3 regions of the Paenarthrobacter sp. 10N417 genome follow, and region 3 is predicted to be linked to each of the others. Evidence: riboswitches for the same ligand, from Rfam matches in the RefSeq annotation. Region 3 holds a riboswitch; each other region holds the start of a gene.
The links. Region 3 has a riboswitch for thiamine pyrophosphate ahead of AC1DCM_RS22645 (bifunctional hydroxymethylpyrimidine kinase/phosphomethylpyrimidine kinase). Riboswitches for the same ligand answer to the same signal wherever they lie in the genome.
Positions count from the first base shown of each region.

Region 1: another riboswitch for thiamine pyrophosphate. It lies ahead of AC1DCM_RS13445 (ECF transporter S component); the one in region 3 lies ahead of AC1DCM_RS22645 (bifunctional hydroxymethylpyrimidine kinase/phosphomethylpyrimidine kinase).
Region 2: another riboswitch for thiamine pyrophosphate. It lies ahead of thiO (glycine oxidase ThiO); the one in region 3 lies ahead of AC1DCM_RS22645 (bifunctional hydroxymethylpyrimidine kinase/phosphomethylpyrimidine kinase).

Region 1 is NZ_JBFTIL010000009.1:105,473-110,669, forward strand. Features, by position in the region: gene AC1DCM_RS13435 (energy-coupling factor transporter transmembrane component T family protein) at 1-612, opposite strand, end outside; gene AC1DCM_RS13440 (ABC transporter ATP-binding protein) at 609-2,222, opposite strand; gene AC1DCM_RS13445 (ECF transporter S component) at 2,222-2,842, opposite strand; TPP riboswitch at 2,920-3,056, opposite strand; gene AC1DCM_RS13450 (NUDIX hydrolase) at 3,188-3,865, shown strand; gene AC1DCM_RS13455 (DUF4235 domain-containing protein) at 3,902-4,162, shown strand; gene mnhG (monovalent cation/H(+) antiporter subunit G) at 4,245-4,634, opposite strand; gene AC1DCM_RS13465 (MrpF/PhaF family protein) at 4,624-4,902, opposite strand; gene AC1DCM_RS13470 (Na+/H+ antiporter subunit E) at 4,899-5,197, opposite strand, start outside.
Region 2 is NZ_JBFTIL010000007.1:185,574-190,770, forward strand. Features, by position in the region: gene AC1DCM_RS10880 (RNB domain-containing ribonuclease) at 1-244, opposite strand, end outside; gene AC1DCM_RS10885 (ferritin-like fold-containing protein) at 286-954, shown strand; gene thiE (thiamine phosphate synthase) at 1,000-1,683, opposite strand; TPP riboswitch at 1,711-1,828, shown strand; gene thiO (glycine oxidase ThiO) at 1,821-3,068, shown strand; gene thiS (sulfur carrier protein ThiS) at 3,065-3,301, shown strand; gene AC1DCM_RS10905 (thiazole synthase) at 3,306-4,103, shown strand; gene AC1DCM_RS10910 (4a-hydroxytetrahydrobiopterin dehydratase) at 4,135-4,479, shown strand; gene AC1DCM_RS10915 (cytochrome c-type biogenesis protein) at 4,565-4,867, opposite strand; gene AC1DCM_RS10920 (DUF3107 domain-containing protein) at 4,903-5,127, opposite strand; gene AC1DCM_RS10925 (TetR/AcrR family transcriptional regulator) at 5,178-5,197, opposite strand, start outside.
Region 3 is NZ_JBFTIL010000024.1:51,023-56,219, reverse strand. Features, by position in the region: gene rpmA (50S ribosomal protein L27) at 1-137, opposite strand, end outside; gene rplU (50S ribosomal protein L21) at 197-505, opposite strand; gene AC1DCM_RS22645 (bifunctional hydroxymethylpyrimidine kinase/phosphomethylpyrimidine kinase) at 883-2,433, opposite strand; TPP riboswitch at 2,425-2,522, opposite strand; gene AC1DCM_RS22640 (Rne/Rng family ribonuclease) at 2,669-5,197, opposite strand, start outside.

The DNA of each region.
Region 1 (5,197 bases), on a different contig from region 3:
CCGAACGGCCTGGACAAGCAGTCCGAAGCTCTGTCCAAGTGTTGCCTTCAGCCGTTGGATTGGGCTGCCCTGCGAACCCACTCCGCGGGCGCGCCTGGCCATGCCGATGGTCTGCCATTCCTCAGCCATCAATCCCACCAGTCGCATGGCGGCCAGCGAGCCGAGGACAAAGCGGTGTGGCAGCTTCGCCTTCTGCGCCAGCGCGTCAGCCAGGTCGGTGGGGTCGGTGCACGTCATCAGCAGGATCGCTGGCAGCGCGATCGCCAGGCCGCGCAACATGAAAGCCAGTCCCAGCTGAAGGGAACCTTCGCTGATTGACCAGAGTCCGACGTCGAGCAGTACGGCCCCGCTGTCAGCCGCCACGATTGCGGTGCTCCAGCCACCAATCGCTGCAGCGATGATGAGCGGCCAGGCCCGCTGCCATAAAAGCCCCAGCGTAAGGCCAGCCAGCGGGAATAGGGCCAGCTCGGCGACGAGCGCCGTTGAAGCGGATACCCAGTCGATCGACAACGCCAGCACCAGCGAAATGAGAAAGACGGACACGAACTTCACCAAAGGATTGGCCCGCGTGAGGAGGGCGTGGTTGCCGCGCAGGTTCAGGGCGTCCCTCATGCGGCACCGGCTTCCTGGCGGGCATCGTCGCTATGCGGGTCCGGGATGCGCGGGGGCGCCGGATCCAGGCGGAGCTCCGTGCCGCCAAGGACTGCACTGAATTCTTCGTCGTGCGTCACGGACACAACAGCCGTTCCAGCGTCGAGCAGTTCCGACAGGAAGGATGCCAGTTCGGCCCAGGTGTTGGCATCCTGGCCGAACGTGGGCTCGTCCAGCACCAGCACCTTGGGATGGGCCGCAAGGACCGTGGCAACGGACAACCGCCGCTTCTCGCCGCCGGACAACGTGTAAGGATTCGCGTCCACCAAGTGCGTGAGCCGCAAACGCTCCAGCAATTCATCCACGCGTTCTTCACCATGGCCCAGATGCTTTGGTCCAAACATGAGCTCGTCCAGGACCTTGCCCGTCACGAACTGGTGCTCCGGTTCCTGGAACACGGTGCCAATACGCGAAATCAGCTGATCCGCCTTCCACTTGAACGGGTCGATTCCAGCTCCCTCGGAAAGCTCGACGGCGGCACTCACCTTGCCGTCCACGGGCGCCAGAAGGCCGGCCAATGTGAGCGCGAAAGTAGATTTGCCGGCGCCGTTAGGGCCCGTGATGGTGAGTGCCTGGCCAGCCCGTACTTGTGCACTGATACCCGATTGCACGGGGACGGGTGGGATGGTTTTGAAGCGACGACGGCGCGACTTCTCACGGGAAACAGCCAGGTCCTGTGCCACGAGGAGGAGTTGGGCGGTGGATTCATAGCCGCCCATTTCCTGAGCTGTGCTCCTGCGGGCGCGAGTCGCCGGAACGTACCCCGGCACCCAGACTCCCGCTGCCATCAACATGGTGCGGGCCTCTGTGAGCACCTGATCCGGCGGACCGTCCAGGAGCACACCGCCTCCAGCCGAGGGTGGCTGGAGGACCACGATCCTGTCCACCAGGTCCTTCCACACAGAAACACGGTGTTCTACTACAACCAAGGTGGCACCGGTCTTGTCCAGGCAGCGCTGCACGGCGTCTCGAACCTCAAGCACGCCCAGCGGATCGAGGTTGGCCGTAGGTTCGTCAAGCAGGATCAGCCCGGGCCGCATTGCCAGGATGCCAGCCAACGCAAGGCGCTGCTTCTGCCCGCCGGAGAGTGCCGCCGTCGGGTGGTCCAGTGCCAAACCGCCGCCGGCTGCGGTGCGCAACCCAACGTCGTCGAGCGCTTCATGGACGCGGGCCCAAATTTCATCCCGGGGAACGGCAAGGTTTTCGGCGCCAAATGCGACGTCGTCACCAACCCGGGAGAGCACCGCCTGGGTTTCCGGGTCCTGCTGCATCAGACCTGCGCGGCCGCGCTGCTTGCGGGGAGCGACGCCGTCGATCAACAGCGAGCCCGTCTCGTCCGAATCGTCTTCCTCGTCACCTAGCACACCGGCGAGGGCGTGGAGCAGTGTCGATTTCCCTGCGCCCGATGGACCCAGCAAGAGTACACGCTCGCCCGGCTCGATCCGGAGATCGAGGTCCTGGATGGCAGGTGTGGAACGCCCGGCATGCCGCCATCCCCACCCTTGGGCGGTGATGGCGGCAGGCCGGACTTGGTGGTTGCTTTGCTGGTTGCTGCTTTCTTTCGCAGGCATTAGTTAAAGACGGGCTCCGAAGCAGCCTTGCGGGACGCGAAGGAGCTCAGGACGCCGGTCTTGGCCAGCCCGCGGGTGGCAACCCAGGACAGCGCGCCGGCGATGATCGCACCCGAGAGCGTGCAGAAGGCGATGTAGGCCAGCTTGTCGATCGCTTCGTAGGCGATATTCCAGCCCCAGGGCAGGAAGGAATCGTTCAGACCGCAGAAGAGGCCCGCGCCCGCACCTGCGAGGAGTGCAGCGGACAGGTCGAACTTCTTGTAGCGGAACGCAGCGAAGACCAGTTCTGCGCCCAGTCCCTGGAGGATGCCGGAGATGAGGACGGTGGTGCCGTACTGGGAACCCATGATGAGTTCGCCGGTGGCGGCGACGGCTTCGCAGAACAGGGCTGCGCCCGGCTTGCGGATGATGAGCATGCCCAGAACGGCGGGGATCATCCAGCCACCGGCGATCAAACCGGTGAGCGGCGGATAGGCGGCGTTCATGGGGATGGATACGATTGCGGCGCCCTGGGACCAAGCCCAGAAGATTACGCCGCCGGCGATGGCAATCAAAGCTGCCACCACGATGTCTACAACACGCCAGTTATAACTGGTTTTCTTCACGCTTGCCGTGGTCATTTTTCTGCCTCCTGAGGTACAGGAGGGGAAAGTGCTCCCCGGAACTCCCGGCCGGCTTGCGCCGCCCGGTTCCGGACACTCTGAGAAGCTCGACTCCCTTGCGCCGGTACTAACCGGATCAGGTTCGAGGGTCTGCGGCTGTCCGCACTCTCAGCGCCCTCGCGTCTCCTGCATCTCTGCAAGGTCCGACGGCGGCGCTCCCCTGTCGTTATTAATCTGCCCTTATGGGCGTGGTTCAGTTTACACCTGTGGGTGTTCGTGGGAGGTGGGGGTTAGTCACAAATCGGCTGGCAACCACACCTGAGAGAATGATCCAGCAGAATCGACGCGGCAAAGGGGTATTTCATGACGGACCTTCCCACTACGGACATCCCGGTTCCCCAAGCCCGCCTTGCCGCGAGCGTCATCCTGCTCCGGGACACCCCGGGCGGGCTCGAAGCCTTCGTGCAGCACAGGGTTGCCACCATGGACTTCGCCGCCGGCATGGTGGTCTTTCCGGGAGGCCGGGTTGATGCCGCAGACCAGGGCGGATGGGATTACCCGGCTGACTTGCTGGAACGGCATGCTGCAGACTGGCGCCTGACCTCCATCGCCGTCGATACCGAACACGCACCGGCAAAGTCGGGCATGGTTCTCACGGCTGCCCTGCGGGAGGTTTGGGAGGAGGCCGGACTTAGCCTTGATGCCTCAGATCTGCGACCGTGGGCCAATTGGGTCACGCCGACGGACATGCCAAAGCGTTTCGATACCTACTTCTACGTAGCCAAGCCTGCTCCGGAAGCAGAACCCCAGCATCAAACCACCGAAGCGTGGCAATCACTCTGGATGCCTGTGGACGGGATCCTGGCGGCTGAAGCCTCCGGTACATTGCAGCTGATGCCACCCACGTATTACCTGCTCAAGGAAATTGCCGGCCTCGGAACAGTAGATGCTGTATGGGAAGCCGATCACGACGTTGTTCCTGTCCTCGCACCACGCGGTTCCATGGCAGCTTTCCTCAAAGAACGGGAAAACCGCCGCTAGTCCCAACCCACCTGGAAGTGAGGCTAGGCTGGGGGCATGAACCTCTTTTTCAAGCTGCTGGGTGCCGGAGTAAGCCTGGCAGCCGGATTCGTCGGCACCAAGTTGGTCAACAAGGGCTGGGAAAAGGCCACGGGCAACAAACCGCCCACGGGCCACGACGATATGGAAACGAGCCTCCGCTCAGCGTTGTCCTTCGCGCTGATTTCGGCCTTCGTCAGTACGCTCATCCAGGTTTTCGCGAGCCGCGGCACCCAGCGTGCCATCGCCCGCTTCGCCAAGACGCAGGACATCGTCTAGGCCGCGCATAGTTGCTCCAACGCGGGGTCAGTTAGGGTCCCTCACCGCTGTCGGGAGGGTGCTTAAGTGACCCCGCGTTGTTCTAAGTGTCCGGGGTGGAACCGTCGGCGGCTGCCCTTTGGACAACCGCTTCAAGCTCATCCTTGGTGAGCAGTTCGCGGTGCCCATGCTTGGTCCGGTAAGCGGAGCGGCCCACCATATGTGCGGAGACCGGCGCAGTCAGCAGCTGGAAAATCCAGGCCACCACCAGAACCGGCCAAACCCACCATGTGCGCATTTGCAGACCCATGGCCGCCAGCATGAGGAACAGACCCAGAACTTGCGGCTTGGTTGCCGCGTGCATGCGGCTCAGGAGATCGGGAAACCGCAGGAGGCCGATTGCGGCTCCGAGCGACATCAGGGCACCCACCACAAGAAACACGGCCGTCACCGCATCAATGACTGCATCCACGCCGGTCGCTTCAGGACTCATTGCTGTGATCCCTCCGATCCGCTACAAATCGGGCAAATGTTACCGAGCCTACGAAGCCGATCACCGCGAGAGCCACGAGCAACACCAAGTTATTCRGGTGCCGGTTCATCGCCATGTCGATGGCAAGCGCTGCGCCAAGAATGGCCAGCAGGACGTCCGATGCCAAGACTCGGTCCAACAAGGACGGGCCGATGGCGATGCGGATGATCGCGCCCACCGCAGCCAAACTCAGGATCACCGCCGTTACCAGCAGAACAAGTTCTTTCACAGGGTTGCCCCTTCCATGCCCGCACCGGGTTCAGCCTGGAGTGCGTGGAGTTCCTCGCGCGTTCCCATGATCCGGATCAGCGCGGCCTCGATGTTCTGGACTTCCTGGCGGATCTTAGTGATATCAGCATCCTCATAAATGTTGAGCGCGTGCAGGTAAAGCGTGGACGTCGAGCGGTCCACTTCCACCACCAACGAGCCCGGAATCAGCGAGATAACGTGCCCGGTTGCCGTGACTATGAGGTCAGAATGGCTGCGCAACGGAACAGCGACGACGGCGCTGCGCACCTTTGGAC
Region 2 (5,197 bases), on a different contig from region 3:
CGGCCCGTTCAATGAATACGGCCTGGTCCAGATCGGTGGACGTGGCTGGATCGATGGTCACGAACGGAATGTCCCTGAGGTCACGCTCTGGCAGTGTGTGTTTTTCTACTGCTTTCCTGGCTTCCGCCACGGCTTCGGCCGGATACTCGCCTGGGAGCTCCAGTTCGGTCCGAAGGGCTGCAAATGCCTCTGCGAGCTGGTCCGACGAGTCGTCGACGTTGGGCGAAATCCGATGATGTGACACGAAAATCAGGTTAGCCCGAAATCGCTGGATAGTCTTGGACCATGAGCACTTCCTTGGACGATAATGCTCGCGTCCAGCGCCTCTCTTCGGAGCTGCTGGGAGCCATGGCGTACGGCGAGCTCTCGGCGTTTGGCCGGCTGTCTTTCGACTCCCGGTACGCTCCCACCCTGCACGACAGGGCAGTGTTGGCAAAGATTGCCGTTGGGGCTTACGGAAACTTTGCCTTGATCAGCAGCCGGCTCTCGGAGATGGGACTCGATGCCGAAGAGGCCATGCTTCCGTTCCAGCGCTCGTTTGACCACTTCCATGAGCGAACAAAGCCGGCGGACTGGTTTGAATCAGTCATGAAGGCCTATGTGATCGACACCGTGTCATCGGACTTTTACCGCATGGTCGCTTCGTACCTCGACGGCGGGACGCAACTCTTTGTCCAGAAGGTGGCCTCCGCCGACCAAGCCACGGAAGTATTACGCGTCCTCCTGCGCAGGGCCTTGGCTGATGATCCTCGCCTGGCATCGCGACTGGCTTTGTGGGGCCGCCGCCTCGTCGGTGAAGCGCTGACCCAGGCCCAACGCGTGGGCATGGAACATCCTCACTTGGGACCGCTGCTCAAGGGCGGCGGGGATGCCCGCACTGCAGTCAAGGCCCTTACCGCTGAACTTGCCGAGCGGCATGGCCGACGGATGTCCGGGCTCGGGCTCACGGCTTAAGAGACTTTCGCATATCCTCGGCTGCCGCCAGGGCGCCGGCGGTGATTATCCGGCGTCGAGCGCTTCCAGCAGAGTCTTTGCCGCCGCCGTCGGATCCTCCGCCTCAGTAATGGCCCGCACCACGACGATCCGGCTCGCTCCCGCAGCCACCACCTGTTCAATGTTGGTGAGGTCGATGCCGCCAATCGCGAACCAGGGGAGGAGGACGCCACCTACGGTCTCCGCATCCGCGCGCATTACGGCTTCTGCGGCATATGTGACCAGATCCAGCCCGACTGCTTCACGGCCGGGCTTCGTGGGCGTTGCCCACACCGGACCAACACAGAAATAATCCAGTCCGCTCCTGCCGGGGGAGGCAGCTATAGCGGCGTCAACCTGTTCCGGCGTATGGGTGGAAAGGCCGATCACGGTGCGGTCGTGGAGGAGGTGCCGTGCGGCGGGCAGGGGGATGTCCTTTTGCCCGATATGGAACACCGGAGCCCCGGAAATACTGGCAACATCGGCGCGGTCATTGACGGCCCACAGCCGTCCGTGCCGTTGGGCGACGTTGTGCAGAACCTCCAGTACCTCAAGCTCCTCAGCGGCCTCGAGCGTCTTGTCGCGAAGCTGGATGATGTCAACGCCGCCCTCAAACGCGGCGTCGACGAAGTCTTCGAAATCGCCTTGGCGTTTGCGGGCATCAGTGCACAAGTAAAGGCGGGCAGTGGTGTGGACATCATGCTGGGTCATGGAAACCAGAGTAGTTCCTCTAAACTGGGCACGTACTGCGGGAGCCGTGACAGCGTCATATGACCGTCCGGCTGAGAGGGCTTCAGCGCCGACCGCTTGACCTGATCCGGCTAGTACCGGCGTAGGGAAGGAAACACATGGCAGAATCCGGCCAAACCCCCTTGCAGGCAGACGTTGCAGTGATTGGTGGCGGCATCGTTGGCCTTGGCATCGCCCACGAAGCGCGCCGCCAGGGCCGCTCGGTGGTCCTCATTGATCCCACCCCCGCGGCCGGTGCGACGTTTGCTGCCGCGGGGATGCTGGCTCCGGTCAGCGAACTCCACTACCAGGAGGAACACCTCCTGGAACTCATGCTGGAATCCTCCCAACTGTGGCCCGCTTTCATCCGGGGCGTCCATGGCGGCGAATCAGCCACCGGATACCGCACGACGCCGACAATCGCCGTTGGTGCCGACGCCGCCGACCGCCGCGCCCTCGCAGACCTCCGCACAGTCCAGCAGGCCGCGGGCCTGCACGTGGAGCCATTGTCATTGCGGGAGGCGCGCCAACGTGAGCCTTTGCTGAGTCCACAGATTTCCTGTGCCTTCGACATACCGGCCGATCACCAAGTGGACCCGCGGCGGCTTGCACGATGCCTCATGGAAGGGTTGGCAGCCCACGGACCAGGTGACGCAACGTGGGTTTCCGGAGCGGAGGACGGTTTCGCCCTGCCGTTCCACGCATCCCGTTTGCTCTGGGATGGGGACCGCGTCTCCGGGGTTGAACTGGCTTCTGGCGCAGTCGAGGCCTCGGAAACTGTGATCGCCTGCGGGCTGGACGCGGCCAGGATCGGTAATCTCCCCGAAGGTCTCAGTCTGCCCCTGCGGCCCGTTTACGGCGACATCCTCAGGCTGCGCGTCCCCCACCACCTCCAGCCCCTCCTCACATCCACCATCCGGGGTATTGTCCGCGGGGTGCCCGTTTACATCGTGCCCCGGGACGATGGCACCGTGGTGATTGGAGCCACCCAGCGCGAGGACGGACTATCCGCCTCCACCAATGCAGTCTCCGCCGGAGGCGTCTACCAACTCCTGCGGGACGCCCAAATCCTGGTGCCTGCGGTGGCGGAGTTGGAACTGCTGGAAGTGACAGCCCGCGCACGGCCCGGCACTCCGGACAACGCACCATTACTGGGACGCGTTGCCGGGCGCGCGGGCACCATCGACGGTCTCGTAATCGCAACCGGGTTCTTCCGCCATGGCGTCCTGTTGACGCCTGTGGCCGCCAGAATCGTCGGCGGGCTGATCAGCGGGTCAGCCGATCCCCGATGGTCCAACTTCACCCCTGATCGATTTACGGCAACGCCGGATCACCGCCTCCAACCAGCAACCAAGGACACACCATGAACATCAAACTCAATGGCTCCGTTCATGCCGTGGCGGATGACGCATCCGTCAGCACGCTCGTCAGCGCCATCACAGGCCGCATCCTGGACCACCGCGGACAGGCGGCCGACGGCGGCAAGCTGGGTGTCGCCGTCGCACGCAATTCCGAGGTAGTGCCGCGCAGCCAGTGGGCCGCGACTGCGCTCGCCGATGGAGACGAACTCGAACTCGTAACCGCAGTCCAGGGAGGCTGAAAAAATGACAGTAGCAAAATCTGACATCCGCACAGATGCTTTGGTGATCGACGGCGTCGAATTCGGCTCCCGCCTGATCATGGGTACCGGTGGTGCACCGAGTCTTGACGGGTTGGGAGCAGCCCTTCTGGCTTCAGGAACGGAACTGACCACTGTGGCAATGCGCAGGTACTCACCGGCCGAGACAGGCTCACTGTTTCAACTCCTGCTGGATCACAACATTCGGGTCCTGCCCAACACCGCTGGCTGTTTTACTGCCAAAGACGCAGTGATGACCGCGGAGCTCGCCCGGGAGGCGCTGGAGACAGACTGGGTGAAGCTGGAAGTCATCGCCGATGAGCACACACTTCTTCCGGATGCGGTGGAACTCGTGGAGGCCACCGAACAGCTGGTGAACCGCGGCTTCAAGGTCTTCGCGTACACCAATGATGACCCTGTCCTGGCGCTGCGCCTGGAAAACCTGGGTGCCGCAGCAGTCATGCCCCTCGGCTCGCCTATTGGTACAGGGCTGGGCATCCTGAACCCGCACAACATCGAACTGATAGTGTCCCGGGCCTCTGTCCCGGTAGTGCTCGACGCCGGCATTGGAACCGCGTCCGATGCCGCGCTCGCCATGGAACTGGGATGCGATGCTGTCCTGCTGGCAACAGCCGTGACCCGTGCGCAGAACCCCGTGCAGATGGGTGAAGCCTTCAAACACGCAGTGATCGCCGGTAGGCTGGCCAAGCAGGCTGGCCGAATCCCGCGCCGGGAGCACGCCCTCGCGTCATCGGCCATGGAAGGCCGGGCAGAGTTCCTCTAAATGCAGAGTTCCTCTCAATGAAGGAGCAGTGGTGGCTGACAGGAAAGAGCCATTGACCCAGATCGCCGTGGAGACCGCCCTCAAGGGCCTTCCGGACTGGAAGCTCCAGGACGGCCTCGTGACGGTATTCAAAACCTCGACGGCGGCCGACGCCCTGGCGCTTATCGCCGCCATTGGCCGGATCGCCGAGGAACAGAACCACCACCCGGATCTTGACTGGCGTTACAACAGGGTGTTCTTGCGCTACGTTTCCCATGACGCAGGCGGCCAGGTGACCCAACGCGACATCGCGGCAGCCGCTGCCGTGAGCGAGGCCGCGGCCGCGTCCGGTGCCTTGGCGCAGCCGGATCGCTACCCGGGAGTTTCAACGGGATAGAAGAGGTTAAACGGTGCTGGCCATCACCCACGGGGTGGTGGCCAGCGTCGTTTAAAACTGAACAGTGCCTTAGAGTCTCAGTGCCCTAGAGCCTCAGGGCTTTGGTGAGGGCGGCGGTGTCATGCTGGGTGCGCGTGCGGCCAAGAAAGAGCACAACGGCAATCGCGATAACCGTCCCCAACACGATAGGGAGGATCCAGGGGATCCAGGTCAGCCCGGGCTGGTAACCAAAGCCGGCCATGATGAAAGCTATCCAGCTCAGCACGCCGACGGTTGTCGAAACGCCCGCCGGCAATGCAATGCCGTACTTGCCGTGTCGCTTGTCATTTGCCCACACGATGAATCCTGTAGCGATGGTGGCAAGAACCACCACAACGAGTGAAAGCATGGAGACTCCTTAGCGGCAGCTGTAACCGGGAACCGCTAGAGTGCGCCGAAACCGACGCGGCGGACTTCCTCAGCACCAATTTCAACGTATCCCAACACGCTGCCGGGAACGATGATCTGGCGGCCTTTCTCGTCGGTGAGCCGAAGATCCGAACCCTTGGAGATGGCCTCTCCGACAATCTTGGCTACAGCATCAGCATCGAGTGCGGATTCGAGCACGATTTCACGGCCAACATTCTGAATGCCGATCTTTACTTCCACAGCAAGGCCTCCAAGCCAATCAAGTTTTAAGTCAGTCCTCTATTTGTAGCCTAGGACTCTTTGGGGAATC
Region 3 (5,197 bases):
TGGAAGTGGGTTCCACGCTGGCGAACGATGATCTCGCCTGCGGAAACTACCTGGCCACCGAACCGCTTGACGCCGAGGCGCTGTGCGTTGGAGTCACGACCGTTGCGAGTGGAGCTCGCGCCTTTTTTGTGTGCCATGTGAAATGCCTGCCTCTAAATTTCTGGGGAAACTGAAAATCTGAACAGAGTAACCGAAGTTACTTGATGCTCGTGATCTTGATCTTGGTCAGTTCCTGACGGTGACCCTGGCGCTTCTTGTAGCCGGTCTTGTTCTTGAACTTCTGGATGACGATCTTGGGACCGCGAAGGTCCTCAAGGATCTCAGCCGTGACCGTGACCTTGGCCAGGTCCGCAGCAGCGGACGTGACCTTGTCGCCGTCAACCAGGAGCAAGGCGGGCAGCTCAAGCGTGCTGCCGGCTCCACCGGGGACGCGGTTAAGCGTTACGTAGTCTCCAACGGAAACTTTTTCTTGGCGGCCGCCTGCGCGGACAATCGCGTACACCACTTGGGTACTCACTTCTCTCGACGTTTCTTACTAAATTTGCGTGCGGAACCTTAACCGGAATCAGGCTTGGTTCGCGCTGTGCCTCAACGCCGTGGACTTCAGATCGAAGCCCGCGAGTCATCCCATGAACAATTCCAAGGGGCATAACCCAAGTGTTGGCGTAAGCACCGAAGATCAAGATTACGCTAGTTTGACCTTCAGCTGCAAATGAGGCCGCGTCCGGAGGCTATCGGGTGACTTGCATCACCAGTTGTAACGGACTCTCCCGGCACCGTGCCCATACAGCCTACAGGGTTTGTGGAGGAATACTGCGATTTGGCCGACGACGCGCTGGAGTTTTGTGGAATTGCCCCAGAAGGCAACCTCGGAAACCCTGCTCAGGCGAAGAGCCTGGGTGCATCAAAGAAGGCTGTCTCGTAGCGGCAAGACTGTGCGAAGGCCTCTACCATGGCCTCGCGTTCCTGCGCGGAGGCGAAAATTGCGGCGGCATCGGTAAAGTCGATCGCCTTCCGGGTTGCGGCAGCAAACTCCTCGTCCGCGTACGTCTTCAACCACTCGGCGTAAGGGTGGTCGCTGGGAGCGCCTGCTTGGACATACCCCGCGTGAAGTTGCTGCCCTACCTCCGCATACAGCCAGTAGCAGGGCAGGATTGCCGCCAGCAACACGGCGTAACTGCCGGAGGCTGATGTGGCCAGCAGGTGGTCCACGTACGACCTTGTCACGGGTCCGGTCTGTGTTGAGGCCGAGCGCGTGCTCAGCCAGTTCCGATGGAGCTCGGACTCCACTTCAAGGCAGAGTTGCGATGACTTCGCCCAGAAGAGCTGCTCTTCTTCAGTGGGGGCAAGTGCACCTGCGCGCGCCAAAACCCGCGAGTAGCCGTTCAGGTAAATGGCGTCCTGGGCCAGGTAGTAGTTGAACTCGGGCTCCGGGAGCCGGCCTGACTGCAGGCCCTGGATGAAGGCGAGACCGTAAATCGCATCCAATTCCGGCGCAGCTTCGGCCCACAGCCGCGCGGCAAAGTCGCCGGATTTCCCGGCAGGATTCAGCGCTGGCTCCATGTGGTGGAAGTGGTGGACCGGCCCGCTACCCTTACCCACCTTCAGCCCGTCGGCCGCCGCGAGGGCCTGCAGCAGCCACGGCTTTACCTCGCGGAGAGACGCCTCCCAGTCGCCGGTGCGGGCTTGGACCGTGGCCAACGCCGAGGAGAGCGAGCACCCCGTTCCGTGGCTGTTCCTGGTATCAACGCGGGGCCCAGGCACCTCGATGACGTCCTGTCGCAGCAAACCGCTCGTATTGACCAGCGCATCGGGACAGTCGTTTCCTGCCAAGTGGCCGCCCTTTACCAAAACCGTCGTTCCACACTCAGCAGCCAGGCGTTTACCCTGGTCAAGCGCCGTAGCCCAGTCGGGGGCTTCGGGCTCCCCCAGCAACATCGCCAGCTCGGGAAGGTTTGGGGTGACGAGATCCGCCAACGGCAGGAGGCTGCGCAGCGCAATTTCGGCGGTCTCCCGCAGAAGGCGGTCGCCGCTGGTGGCAACCATCACCGGGTCAAGGACCACGACGGCGGGACGCACCTCTTCGAGCCAACTGCGGACTTCGTCGATGACGGCCGCATCACCCAACATCCCGATCTTGACCGCATCAATCTCAATATCGCTGCTGATCGCGTCCAGTTGCTGACGCAGGAACTCGACGGGCGGAACATGGACTGCACTGACGCCCAACGTGTTCTGGGCCGTCAAAGCCGTGATGGCAGCCATGCCATAGCCCCCGTGCGCTGCGATGCTCTTCAAGTCTGCCTGGATTCCGGCGCCGCCAGAAGGATCCGAGCCGGCAATGCTGAGCACCCTCGGATGTGGCCGGGCCGGGACTGCTCCCATACCCGCGGCGCAGACAGGGTAGACAGCGGAATTCGACGATGAAGCCATGGTGGACATCCCTTCGCCGGTGCTAACCGGACAGGTTCAACGGGTCTGGATCTCAGCCTGGCCCGTGCCCGGCACCCCGTGTCAGTTTCCTAGCGTAGCCCGGAAGCCCCTCGCCCCGGGAACCGGACAGCTTCGGGGAATCGATGTGACTGGCGGGCAACGAAAGAGCCCCGCAGTATCCGCCGTAAACGGATGCTGCGGGACTCTTTGGTTGCTTAGTGACTGGTTGCCCTGCTTACAGCTCTGAAGCGGGAACTCCCACCCCAAGGATGATGGGTTCGTCCGCTACCTTCTTTTTGGCCGGCTCTTCCGCTGCCGGCGCCTTGGCCTCATGGGCAGATCCGCCAGCGGCAGCAGCAGTTACCTCGTGGTGTTCCACACTGGTTTCGTTTGCGGCACCCTGCGCCCTGCTGGCACTGCGGTTCCTCCGGCCACGACGACCACGGGCACGCGACGAATGATCGTGCTCATCGGTAGTGCCAGCAGAAGCACTGGCAGGGGAAACGGCGGCAGCAGCCGCAGGTTCGGAAACCGAAGCCGTGGCCTCTTCCTCCGCAGACGGCGGGGCACCGAGGTGCGAGAACGCCTCGGCCAGCAGGTCCAGGCTCATGGCCGGCTTGCCAGCAGTTGGTTCCTCATGATGTTCCACAAACGGAAGAGCCACTTCTTCGCCACCGAAACGCAGAACAGGAGTGGCGCGCGCTTCCCGAACCGCAGCCTCATGACTGGCCGTATCAGGTGCAGCCGGAACGCCAGCCTCGCCGGTTGCAGCCTCAGGGGCAGATCCATCGGTGTGACCCTGCTGGCCTGCTGCACGGGCCTGCTCCTCCGCGCGGTGAACCTCGTCATCGTGCAGGTGGGCGGCATGTGCTGCAGCGGCGATCGTGGCAAGAGCTGCCCTGGTCGCCTCAGCCTTCGCCTGGCGGACCGGGTCCACGGACTCCGTGGTCGCAGGAGCTGCGGGGGCGGCCGGCGTGCTGTGGACTGCAGGAGGCACTTCGGCCATTGCCGGTCCCCCACCCTTGCCACGGCGGCGCTTACGATCAGTGCGTGCAGCAGGCTGTTGGGGTTCGACGTGCGGGCGGTGATGCTCGGCAGCAACGACGTTGGCGCGTCGGTGCTCCACCGGCTCATCATGGGTGACGACACCCCGTCCGGCACAGTGCTCGCACTGCTCACCGAATACCTCGAGCAGGCCGGTGCCCATGCGTTTGCGCGTCATCTGCACCAGGCCCAGCGATGTCACTTCGGCCACTTGGTGTTTGGTGCGGTCACGACCCAGGCATTCCACCATTCGGCGGAGCACCAGGTCACGGTTCGATTCGAGGACCATGTCAATGAAGTCGATGACGATGATGCCACCAATATCGCGCAGGCGTAGCTGGCGAACAACTTCCTCGGCTGCTTCAAGGTTGTTCTTGGTCACGGTTTCTTCCAGGTTTCCACCGCTGCCGGTGAACTTGCCTGTATTAACATCCACCACGGTCATGGCTTCGGTGCGATCGATGACAAGGGAACCACCAGACGGAAGGAAAACCTTGCGTTCCAGCGCCTTGTGGATCTGTTCGTCGATCCGCCAGGCAGCAAAAATGTCCTGGTCCTTGGTCCACTTCTCAAGGCGGCCCACCAGATCGGGAGCCACGTACGTAACGTAAGCCTCGATGGTGTCCCAGGCGTCGTCCCCGGAAACGATCAACTTGGAGAAGTCTTCGTTGAAGACATCCCGGACAACCTTGATGGTGAGGTCCGGTTCGCCGTAAAGCAGTTCCGGAGCCAGCACCTTCGTGGAGGACGCCTGCCCTTCAATGCCTTCCCACTGCGCGCGCAGACGGTTGATATCGTGCGTCAGTTCTTCCTCGGAAGCACCTTCAGCGGCTGTGCGCACAATGACGCCGGCGTTCTCCGGCAATCGATCCTTGAGGATGCGCTTGAGGCGGTTGCGTTCGACGTCAGGAAGTTTGCGCGAGATACCGGTCATGGAACCGCCCGGCACGTACACAAGGTAGCGGCCCGGGAGGGAGATCTGGCTGGTGAGGCGGGCACCCTTGTGTCCAACCGGGTCCTTGGTGACCTGCACCAGGACGGAATCACCGGACTTCAGCGCATTCTCGATCCGGCGCGGCTGGCCCTCAAGGTTCACTGCGTCCCAGTTCACTTCACCGGCATACAGCACGGCGTTACGGCCACGTCCGATGTCAACAAAAGCAGCCTCCATGGAAGGCAGAACATTCTGGACCTTGCCCAGATACACGTTGCCAATGAGGGAGTCCTGCTGGGTCTTGGACACAAAGTGCTCGGCCAAGACGCCGTCTTCAAGGACCGCGATCTGAATTCTGTCGTCGCGCTGGCGGACGATCATCTGGCGATCCACGGACTCGCGGCGGGCAAGGAACTCAGCCTCGGTAATCACCTGGCGGCGACGTCCGGTCTCGCGGGATTCGCGGCGGCGCTGCTTCTTGGCCTCAAGCCTGGTGGAACCCTTAACGCTGGTAACGCGGTTTGACGGGGCCGTCTCAGTGATCGGGCGGGGCGCGCGGACACGGGTCACCGTGTTGGGCGGGTCATCGTCAGAGCCGCCCGTCAGTTCGAGATCCTGGTCACCCCTGCGGCGACGGCGACGACGACGCGACGTGACGCCCTCTTCGAGGGCTTCCGCTGCCGGAGCTTCTTCTTCGTCCTCAGTCTCAGTGCCGTCCTCGGCATCGGACTCGTCGCGTTCGTTTCCGCGCCGACCACGGCGGCCACGGCTCCGGCGACGACGACG